2 regions of the Klebsiella sp. GFKo11 genome follow, and region 1 is predicted to be linked to the other one. Evidence: riboswitches for the same ligand, from Rfam matches in the RefSeq annotation. Region 1 holds a riboswitch; the other holds the start of a gene.
The links. Region 1 has a riboswitch for thiamine pyrophosphate ahead of thiC (phosphomethylpyrimidine synthase ThiC). Riboswitches for the same ligand answer to the same signal wherever they lie in the genome.

Region 2: another riboswitch for thiamine pyrophosphate. It lies ahead of thiM (hydroxyethylthiazole kinase); the one in region 1 lies ahead of thiC (phosphomethylpyrimidine synthase ThiC).

The regions. Positions count from the first base shown of each region.
Region 1 is NZ_CM151369.1:5,993,642-5,997,900, reverse strand. It holds gene thiE (thiamine phosphate synthase) at 1-488, opposite strand, end outside; gene thiC (phosphomethylpyrimidine synthase ThiC) at 488-2,383, opposite strand; TPP riboswitch at 2,469-2,582, opposite strand; gene rsd (sigma D regulator) at 2,637-3,134, opposite strand; gene nudC (NAD(+) diphosphatase) at 3,230-4,003, shown strand; gene hemE (uroporphyrinogen decarboxylase) at 4,044-4,259, shown strand, end outside.
Region 2 is NZ_CM151369.1:2,097,963-2,102,221, reverse strand. It holds gene AC07P6_RS10135 (FGGY-family carbohydrate kinase) at 1-116, shown strand, start outside; gene fbaB (class I fructose-bisphosphate aldolase) at 244-1,296, opposite strand; gene thiD (bifunctional hydroxymethylpyrimidine kinase/phosphomethylpyrimidine kinase) at 1,445-2,245, opposite strand; gene thiM (hydroxyethylthiazole kinase) at 2,242-3,015, opposite strand; TPP riboswitch at 3,050-3,146, opposite strand; gene AC07P6_RS10115 (alkyl/aryl-sulfatase) at 3,369-4,259, shown strand, end outside.

The DNA of each region.
Region 1 (4,259 bases):
GCAACCGTCGGATAATCCCCAAGACGTTGGATATGCTGAGCGAGCTGTTCCAGTCCCTGAGGGGCGGAAGGCATCTGCTTGGTTTGCGTCGGGAAAACGTGGCCGAGAGCGATGTAGGAGGGACGAGCCGCCAGCGCGATATCCATTTCCATATCGTCGTGAGTAGAGACGCCAAGGCGCAGCCCGGCGTTGCGGATTGCGCTGAGATCGGTGGTTTCGAGATCCTCCTGGCCTAAATGTACGCCGTAAGCCTGATGTTTAATGGCCAGGTGCCAGTAGTCATTAATAAACAGCCGGGCATTGTGCTTGCGCCCCAGGGCGATGGCGGCGATCACATCGTCTTCAACTTCGCTATCGCGTTTATCTTTGATGCGCAGCTGAATGGTACGAACGCCCGCAGTCAATAAACGTTCAATCCACTCTACGCTATCGACGACCGGGTAGAGTCCTAAGCGGAAAGGGACGGATGGGAAATCAGGTTGATACATCAGGCTTCCTCCTTTTTCAGATAGATTTCGCCGCCGCGGGCGCGGAAGCTATTCGACATATCGCTCATGCCAACTTCGATATCCTGGCGGGCTGCATAATCGCGCACTTCCTGGCTGATTTTCATTGAGCAGAATTTGGGGCCGCACATGGAGCAGAAGTGAGCCACTTTGCCGGACTCCTGCGGCAGAGTCTCGTCGTGGTAAGCGCGAGCGGTGAACGGGTCGAGCGCCAGGTTAAACTGGTCTTCCCAGCGGAATTCGAAGCGTGCTTTTGACATCGCGTTATCGCGGATCTGCGCTCCGGGATGGCCTTTGGCAAGGTCAGCGGCATGGGCGGCGATTTTGTAGGTAATCAGCCCTTGCTTAACGTCTTCTTTGTTCGGTAGGCCGAGGTGCTCTTTTGGCGTCACGTAGCAGAGCATCGCGCAGCCGAACCAGCCAATCATTGCGGCGCCAATGCCCGAGGTGAAGTGGTCATAGCCCGGTGCGATATCGGTGGTGAGCGGCCCTAAGGTGTAGAAAGGTGCTTCGTGGCAGTGTTCCAGCTCCTCGGTCATATTGCGCTGAATCATCTGCATCGGCACGTGGCCTGGGCCTTCAATCATCACCTGTACATCGTACTCCCAGGCGATTTTGGTCAGTTCGCCCAGCGTGTGCAGCTCGGCAAACTGCGCTTCGTCGTTAGCATCCTGAATGGAACCCGGACGCAGACCATCGCCCAGCGATAGGGAAACATCATAGGCAGCGCAGATTTCACAGATTTCGCGGAAATGCTGATAAAGGAAGTTCTCCTGATGATGGGAGAGGCACCACTTCGCCATAATAGAACCGCCGCGTGAAACAATGCCGGTCAGCCGCCTGGCGGTCATCGGCACGTAGCGTAGCAGCACGCCCGCATGGATAGTGAAGTAGTCGACGCCTTGTTCAGCCTGCTCCAGCAACGTGTCGCGGAAGGCTTCCCAGGAGAGATCTTCGGCGATCCCGTTAACTTTCTCCAGCGCCTGGTAGATCGGCACGGTACCGATTGGTACCGGACTGTTACGCAGGATCCACTCGCGGGTTTCGTGAATATAGCGACCGGTCGACAGGTCCATCACCGTATCCGCGCCCCAGCGAGTGGACCACACCAGCTTCTCGACCTCTTCTTCGATAGATGAAGTGACCGCCGAGTTGCCGATATTGGCATTGACCTTCACGAGGAAGTTGCGGCCGATTATCATCGGTTCTGACTCAGGGTGATTGATATTGGCGGGGATAATCGCGCGCCCGGCAGCGACTTCATCGCGTACGAATTCCGGGGTGATGTTCTCCGGCAGTCGTGCGCCAAACCCAACTCCGGGATGCTGGTGTCTCAACACTTCGCCACGAATGCGCTCGCGGCCCATGTTTTCACGGATGGCGATGAACTCCATCTCTGGGGTGACAACGCCCTGGCGGGCATAGTGCAACTGAGTCACGCATTTCCCGGAGATAGCGCGTTTTGGTGTTAGCAGGCCGGTAAAGCGCAGTTCGTCGAGGCCATCATCTGACAGGCGCTGTTTGGTATATGCCGAGCTGCGATCGCAGAGTTCTTCGCAGTCGCCACGCGCTTCAATCCACGGCTGGCGTAGTTTTGCCAGACCTTGTTGGACATTGATTACTATCTCCGGGTCGCCATAAGGGCCGGACGTGTCATAGACAGGAATGGCTTCGTTAGCTTCATAGCGGGGATTATCTTTAGCACCGCCGATGAGCGTCGGGCTCAGCTGAATTTCGCGCATCGGGACGCGAAGATCTTCACGTGAGCCGCGGATATAGATACGTTGCGAATTGGGAAATGCGGTGCCTTCCAGCGTGTCGATAAAGCGCTGCGCATGTTCGCGTTGCTCTCGACGGGTCATTTTTGTTGTAGACATAGCTCATTCCAGGTGAACAGGATATGGCTTGTCAGACGACGGATGGAGTAACAGATGCGATCGGGCCCAGATGGGCTGACGCTAAATGCAGTTTACTCTTGTTCCCTTCGCAGGTATTAGCCTGATCAGGTTCCGCGGATCCCGAATTAACGGTCTCAGCCTTTTCCACTGTGGAAAATGGGCACTCCGACAAGATGACATCCCCTCTCTGAGAGGGGGAATGTATGTAAACTACTCGTTAATAGCGGACAACTCAAGCCGTCGGCGCGATATTGTCGCTGACGGGGTCCTTTCGGCTGTGGGCGATGGCGAGGGCGATGAGTTTATCCTCCAGCGCAAAGCGTACTTCCAGCGCTTCGCCGATATCCGATAACGCCTGTTGAAACTCAAGGTAGTTATCGTGATCGATGGCGTTTTCGAGGCAAGAGTCGTAGTCATCCATGATCTGCTGAGTGTTGGCTTGCAGCTGTGGATAAAGCTTAGTGGCGGTTAAAAGTGGCGTATCACCTTCCAATTCGGCGATAAAGCGTTCATAAATACTAAAATGACCGGAGGAGAGATAGTCCACCAGACTTTGACAAAAATCATCCAGCGCCTTCTCATTAAGCCGCATAAATGATTCCTTGCCAGGTTTCAGGCCAACCAGGTTGTAGTAAGCCACGAGTAAATGCTTACGTACTTGTAGCCAGCGATCGACCAGTTTATTGCTGCCTCCAACACGTTCCGTCAGGTTTTCCAGCTGGTTTAACATGGTTGACTCCGCAAGTTTTAAAGAGAAATACGTTGCTCACCAAAATGTAAATTTAATGTTAAAAGTGCCAGTAAAATGAAGGTAGTGCAATAGATATGGATCGTATTATTGAAAAATTAGATCGCGGTTGGTGGATAGTCAGCCACGAACAGAAATTATGGTTACCCGACGGGGAATTACCATATGGCGAAGCGGTAAATTTTAATCTTGCGGGGCAACCCGCGCTGCGCATAGGGGAATGGCAGGGCGAACCGGTGTGGCTGGTTCGTCAGGAGCGTCGACATGAGATGGGATCGTTGCGTCAGGTACTCGATCAGGATGCTGGCCTTTTTCAACTGGCAGGACGCGGGATCCAACTGGCGGAGTTCTATCGCTCGCATAAATTCTGCGGTTATTGCGGGCATCCGATGCACCCCAGCAAAACTGAATGGGCGATGCTCTGCAGCCACTGCCGTGAGCGTTATTACCCGCAAATCGCGCCGTGCATCATCGTTGCTATTCGACGGGATGATTCTATTTTGCTGGCGCAGCACACGCGCCATCGCAACGGCGTGCATACGGTGCTGGCCGGGTTTGTCGAAGTCGGTGAAACACTGGAGCAGACGGTTGCCCGTGAGGTCATGGAAGAGAGCGGCATTAAGGTGAAAAACCTGCGCTACGTGACCTCCCAGCCGTGGCCGTTCCCGCAATCGCTAATGACTGCGTTTATGGCGGAATACGACAGCGGCGAGATTGTTATCGATAAGAAAGAGTTGCTGGAAGCGGGATGGTATCGCTATGACGATCTGCCGCTCCTGCCGCCGCCGGGCACGGTTGCCCGCCGCCTGATAGAAGATACCTTGGCGATGTGTCGGGCAGAGTATGAGTGACATGTTACACTTGGCGCATCAACGCTAAAGGAATGTAAAAATGACCGAATTGAAGAACGATCGTTACCTGCGCGCGCTGCTACGTCAGCCGGTTGATGTCACCCCGGTGTGGATGATGCGCCAGGCGGGCCGCTATTTACCGGAATATAAAGCCACTCGCGCCGAAGCGGGCGACTTTATGTCGCTGTGTAAAAATGCTGAGCTGGCTTGCGAAGTGACGCTGCAGCCGCTGCGTCGCTATAAGCTGGATGCGGCA
Region 2 (4,259 bases), 2.5 Mb from region 1:
AGTTTACCCGAGTGGATAAAACTTACCGCTGCGAAGAGCAATTTAGCGCCGATCATCAGCGTCGTTACGAAGCGTACAAAACGCTCCAGCACACGGCACGGCTGATTCGCGAATAAGCAGGATCCCCGGGTTGCGGCGTAAACGCCTTACCCGGGCTACGGGTTCACAGCCTTCTGCGGACCGGTAGCCCGGACAAGGCGCGTCAAGCGCCGCCTCCGGGAAATTCGACGCCGCAGGTGCTTATCAGGCGATGGTGACTTTGCTATCCAGATAAACGTCCTGCACGGCGTTAATCAGCTTCACGCCGTCGGCCATCGATTTTTTAAACGCCTTACGGCCCAGAATCAACCCCATGCCACCCGCGCGTTTGTTGATAACCGCCGTGCGTACGGCGTCGCTCAGATCGGTTTCGCCACCCGCCGCGCCGCCGGAGTTAATCAATCCGGCGCGGCCCATATAGCAGTTAGCCAGCTGATAACGCACCAAATCAATCGGGTTCTCGGTGGTTAATTTGCTGTAAACCCGATCATCGGTATAGCCGAAGTTCACCGCTTTATAGCCGCCGTTATTCTCCGCCATCTTCTGCTTCACAATATCCGCGCCGATAGTGGCTGCCAGATGGTTGGCCTGGCCGGTTAAGTCGGCGGAAACGTGATAATCGACACCATCTTTCTTGAACGCCGGATTACGCAGATAGGCCCACAGCACGGTCACCAGGCCCAGCTCATGCGCGCGCTCAAAGGCCACAGAAATTTCCTCAAGCTGACGGCGAGACTGTTCAGAACCGAAATAGATCGTCGCCCCTACCGCCACGGCTCCCATATTGAACGCCTGCTCAACGCTGGCGTACAGCGTCTGGTCGTATTCAGTCGGGTAGCTCAGCGTTTCGTTATGGTTCAGTTTGACCAGGAAGGGGATGCGGTGCGCGTAGCGGCGTGACACCGAGGCCAGCACGCCATAGGTGGAGGCCACGCAGTTACAACCGGCTTCAATAGCCAGTTCGACGATATTTTTCGGATCAAAGTACAGCGGGTTGGCGGCAAAAGAAGCGCCAGCAGAATGCTCTACGCCCTGGTCAACCGGCAGGATAGACAGATACCCGGTTCCCGCCAGGCGTCCGGTGTTATACAGGGTTTGCATATTACGCAGCACCGCTGGCGGACGGTTGTTATCAACCATCACCCGATCGACATAGTCCGAACCCGGCAAATAGAGTTGGTCGGCTGGAATAGTCATACAACGGTGCTGTAAAAGCGTGTCGGCATCTTTGCCAAGTAACTGCGTAATATCAGTCATAGCGATCTCCCGTAAGTGCCGGTCGAAACCGGCATGCATTTTCCCAACCCAATTATTTTGGGCAGGTTAAGCCTGGTACCGACTCAGCATATTTTCCAGCCGGGAGCGTATTTTTTCAGCACAGTCTGCTGGCACGTTGTCGTGCCGTTTACCACCAGGCGTGGAAGTGATGCACCGGGCCAATCCCGTGCCCGACTTCCAGAGAATCCGCTTGCGCCAGCGCCGCAGAGAGCCAGCCTTTAGCCTCCGCTACCGTTTGCCCCCAATCATCGTAACGAGGACGCAGCGCCGCCAGCGCCGCCGATAGCGTGCAACCGGTGCCGTGCGTATTTTTGGTCTGCACTCTTGGCGCGGTAAAGCGCTGCTCACCTTCGCGGGTAAACAGCCAGTCCGGGCTCTCGGCATCATCAAGATGACCGCCTTTCATTAATACCGCGCCGCAGCCCATTCCCAGCAGCGCCCTGCCCTGCTCCAGCATCTCTTTTTCAGTTTTGGCATGCGGCGCATCCAGCAGCGCCGCCGCTTCCGGCAGGTTCGGGGTGATTAGCGACACCTGCGGCAGCAGGCGCTGACGCAGCGTTTGCACTGCGCTGAGCGAAAGCAACGGATCGCCGCTTTTCGCCAGCATCACGGTATCCAGCACCACGTTTTTAATCTGGTACCGCGCCAGTCGCTCCGCCACCGCTTCGACGATATCCGTTTCCGCCAGCATGCCAATTTTAGTGGTATCGATTCGCACATCGCTGAACACCGAATCCAGTTGCGCGGCGACAAAATCAGGTTCAATACGGTACACCGACTGCACGCCTCGGGTGTTTTGCGCCACCAGCGCAGTGATGACCGAGCAGCCGTAAGCGCCCAGCGCTGAGAAGGTTTTGAGATCCGCCTGGATCCCCGCGCCGCCGCTCGGGTCGGTTCCGGCGATGGTTAAAGCATTGATTCGTCTCACAGGCCGCCCTCCGCGTACAGTGCATCCAGGAATGCGGGAGTAAAGCTGCCGGGACCGCCCCGCTGCGCCGCGATTCCACCCGCGAACTTCATCAGACCACAGGCGGCAGCGACGTTTTCCAGACGTTCACCGGGCATCGCCGTGCTGGCGGCAACCACCGCCGACAGCGCGCAGCCGGTACCCACCACCCGAGTCATTAGCGGATCGCCGCCGGTGACCATGCGCGTACGCTGACCATCGGTGACGTAATCGACCTCTCCGGTTACTGCGACCACGGTATTCAACTGGCGAGCTAACGCCTGAGCCGCAGGCAGCGCGGCTGCGGCGGTATCAGTAGTATCAACGCCGCGCCCACCGCCGCTCATCCCGGCAAGGGCCATAATTTCCGAGGCATTACCGCGAATAGCGGCAGGCTGTAGCGCCAGAAGCTCCCGACAAAATTCAGTGCGCAGAGTCAACGCGCCGACCGCCACCGGATCCAGCACCCACGGTTTGCCCGCCTGCTTTGCGCTATGCGCCGCCGCCCGCATCGCCGTCGCGCGCTCAACGGTCAGCGTGCCAACGTTAATCAGCAGCGCATCGGCAATCGCAGCAAACTGACTGGCTTCATCGGGGTCGATAACCATCGCTGGTGATGCGCCAATCGACAGCAGCACGTTGGCGGTAAAGGTCTGCACCACGTCGTTAGTCATGCAGTGAACAAGGGGGGAATGGCGGCGAAAAAGATGCCGCAGATGGGCAATATGCGCGGGGTTTAGCAGGTCAGACATCGTTTGCTCCCGCCAGGCGATGAAGAAGCGACGACCCTGCGGTCTCTGACTTCCCTACGCTGGCATTATCCAGATCAGGTGGTACGGGTTTTTCTCAGCCTTCACAAGGAAGGGCACCCCGAGTCATTGAGAGATAAAACGTTCTCAGCGGGCAGGTTACGGGAAGTCACCGGACAACGCAAGCTGGCCTGGGGATGCCCACTGATTACAATCAACAACAAAAAAAACAATTCATTAACAAAATAAACACTTTTTCAGATACGCGATTATAGTTTGAGGAGTCATTACAGGATGTAACCCAACGTCATATCGAAATTAGTGAGTAAATCAGCGTAAAAACCTCGAGGATCCCAATGAAATTAACCCCGATAATGAAAGGATTGGCCCTGGCTGGAATATTCTCTACCCTCCCCCTGACAAGCTGGGCGGAGACCTCCCCTAAAGAAGCGACAGCGGCAACCAAACAAGCGAACGACGCGCTGTACAAACAACTTCCCTTCTCCGATAACACCGACTTTACCAACGCGCATAAAGGTTTTATCGCCGCACTGCCCACCGAGATAATCAAAGGCGAACAGGGCAACGTCATCTGGAACCCGCAGCAGTATGACTTTATTAAAGAGGGTGAAAAAGCACCGGATACCGTCAACCCCAGCCTCTGGCGTCAGTCCCAGTTGATTAATATCAGCGGCCTGTTTGAAGTGACCGAAGGTGTGTACCAGATTCGCAACCTCGATCTCTCCAATATGACCATCATCGAAGGTAAAGAAGGCATTACCGTTGTGGATCCGCTGGTGTCGGCGGAAACCGCCAAAGTCGGTATGGATCTGTATTACAAAAATCGCGGCAATAAACCGGTGGTTGCAGTGATCTACACCCACAGCCACGTTGACCATTACGGCGGCGTGCGCGGCGTGATTGATGAAGCTGATGTGAAATCCGGCAAAGTCAAAATCTACGCGCCTTCCGGCTTTATGGAAGCCGCCGTTGCGGAAAACATCATGGCTGGTAACGTGATGAGCCGCCGCGCCAGCTATATGTACGGTAACCTGCTGAAGCCGGAAGCCACCGGTCAGGTTGGTGCAGGGCTGGGTACGACGACCTCTGCCGGTACCGTCACCCTGATTGCCCCGACCAACATCATTGAGAAAGATGGCCAAAAAGAGACTATCGACGGCCTGACCTATGACTTTATGCTGGCTCCGGGATCGGAAGCACCGTCAGAAATGCTGTGGTATATCGAA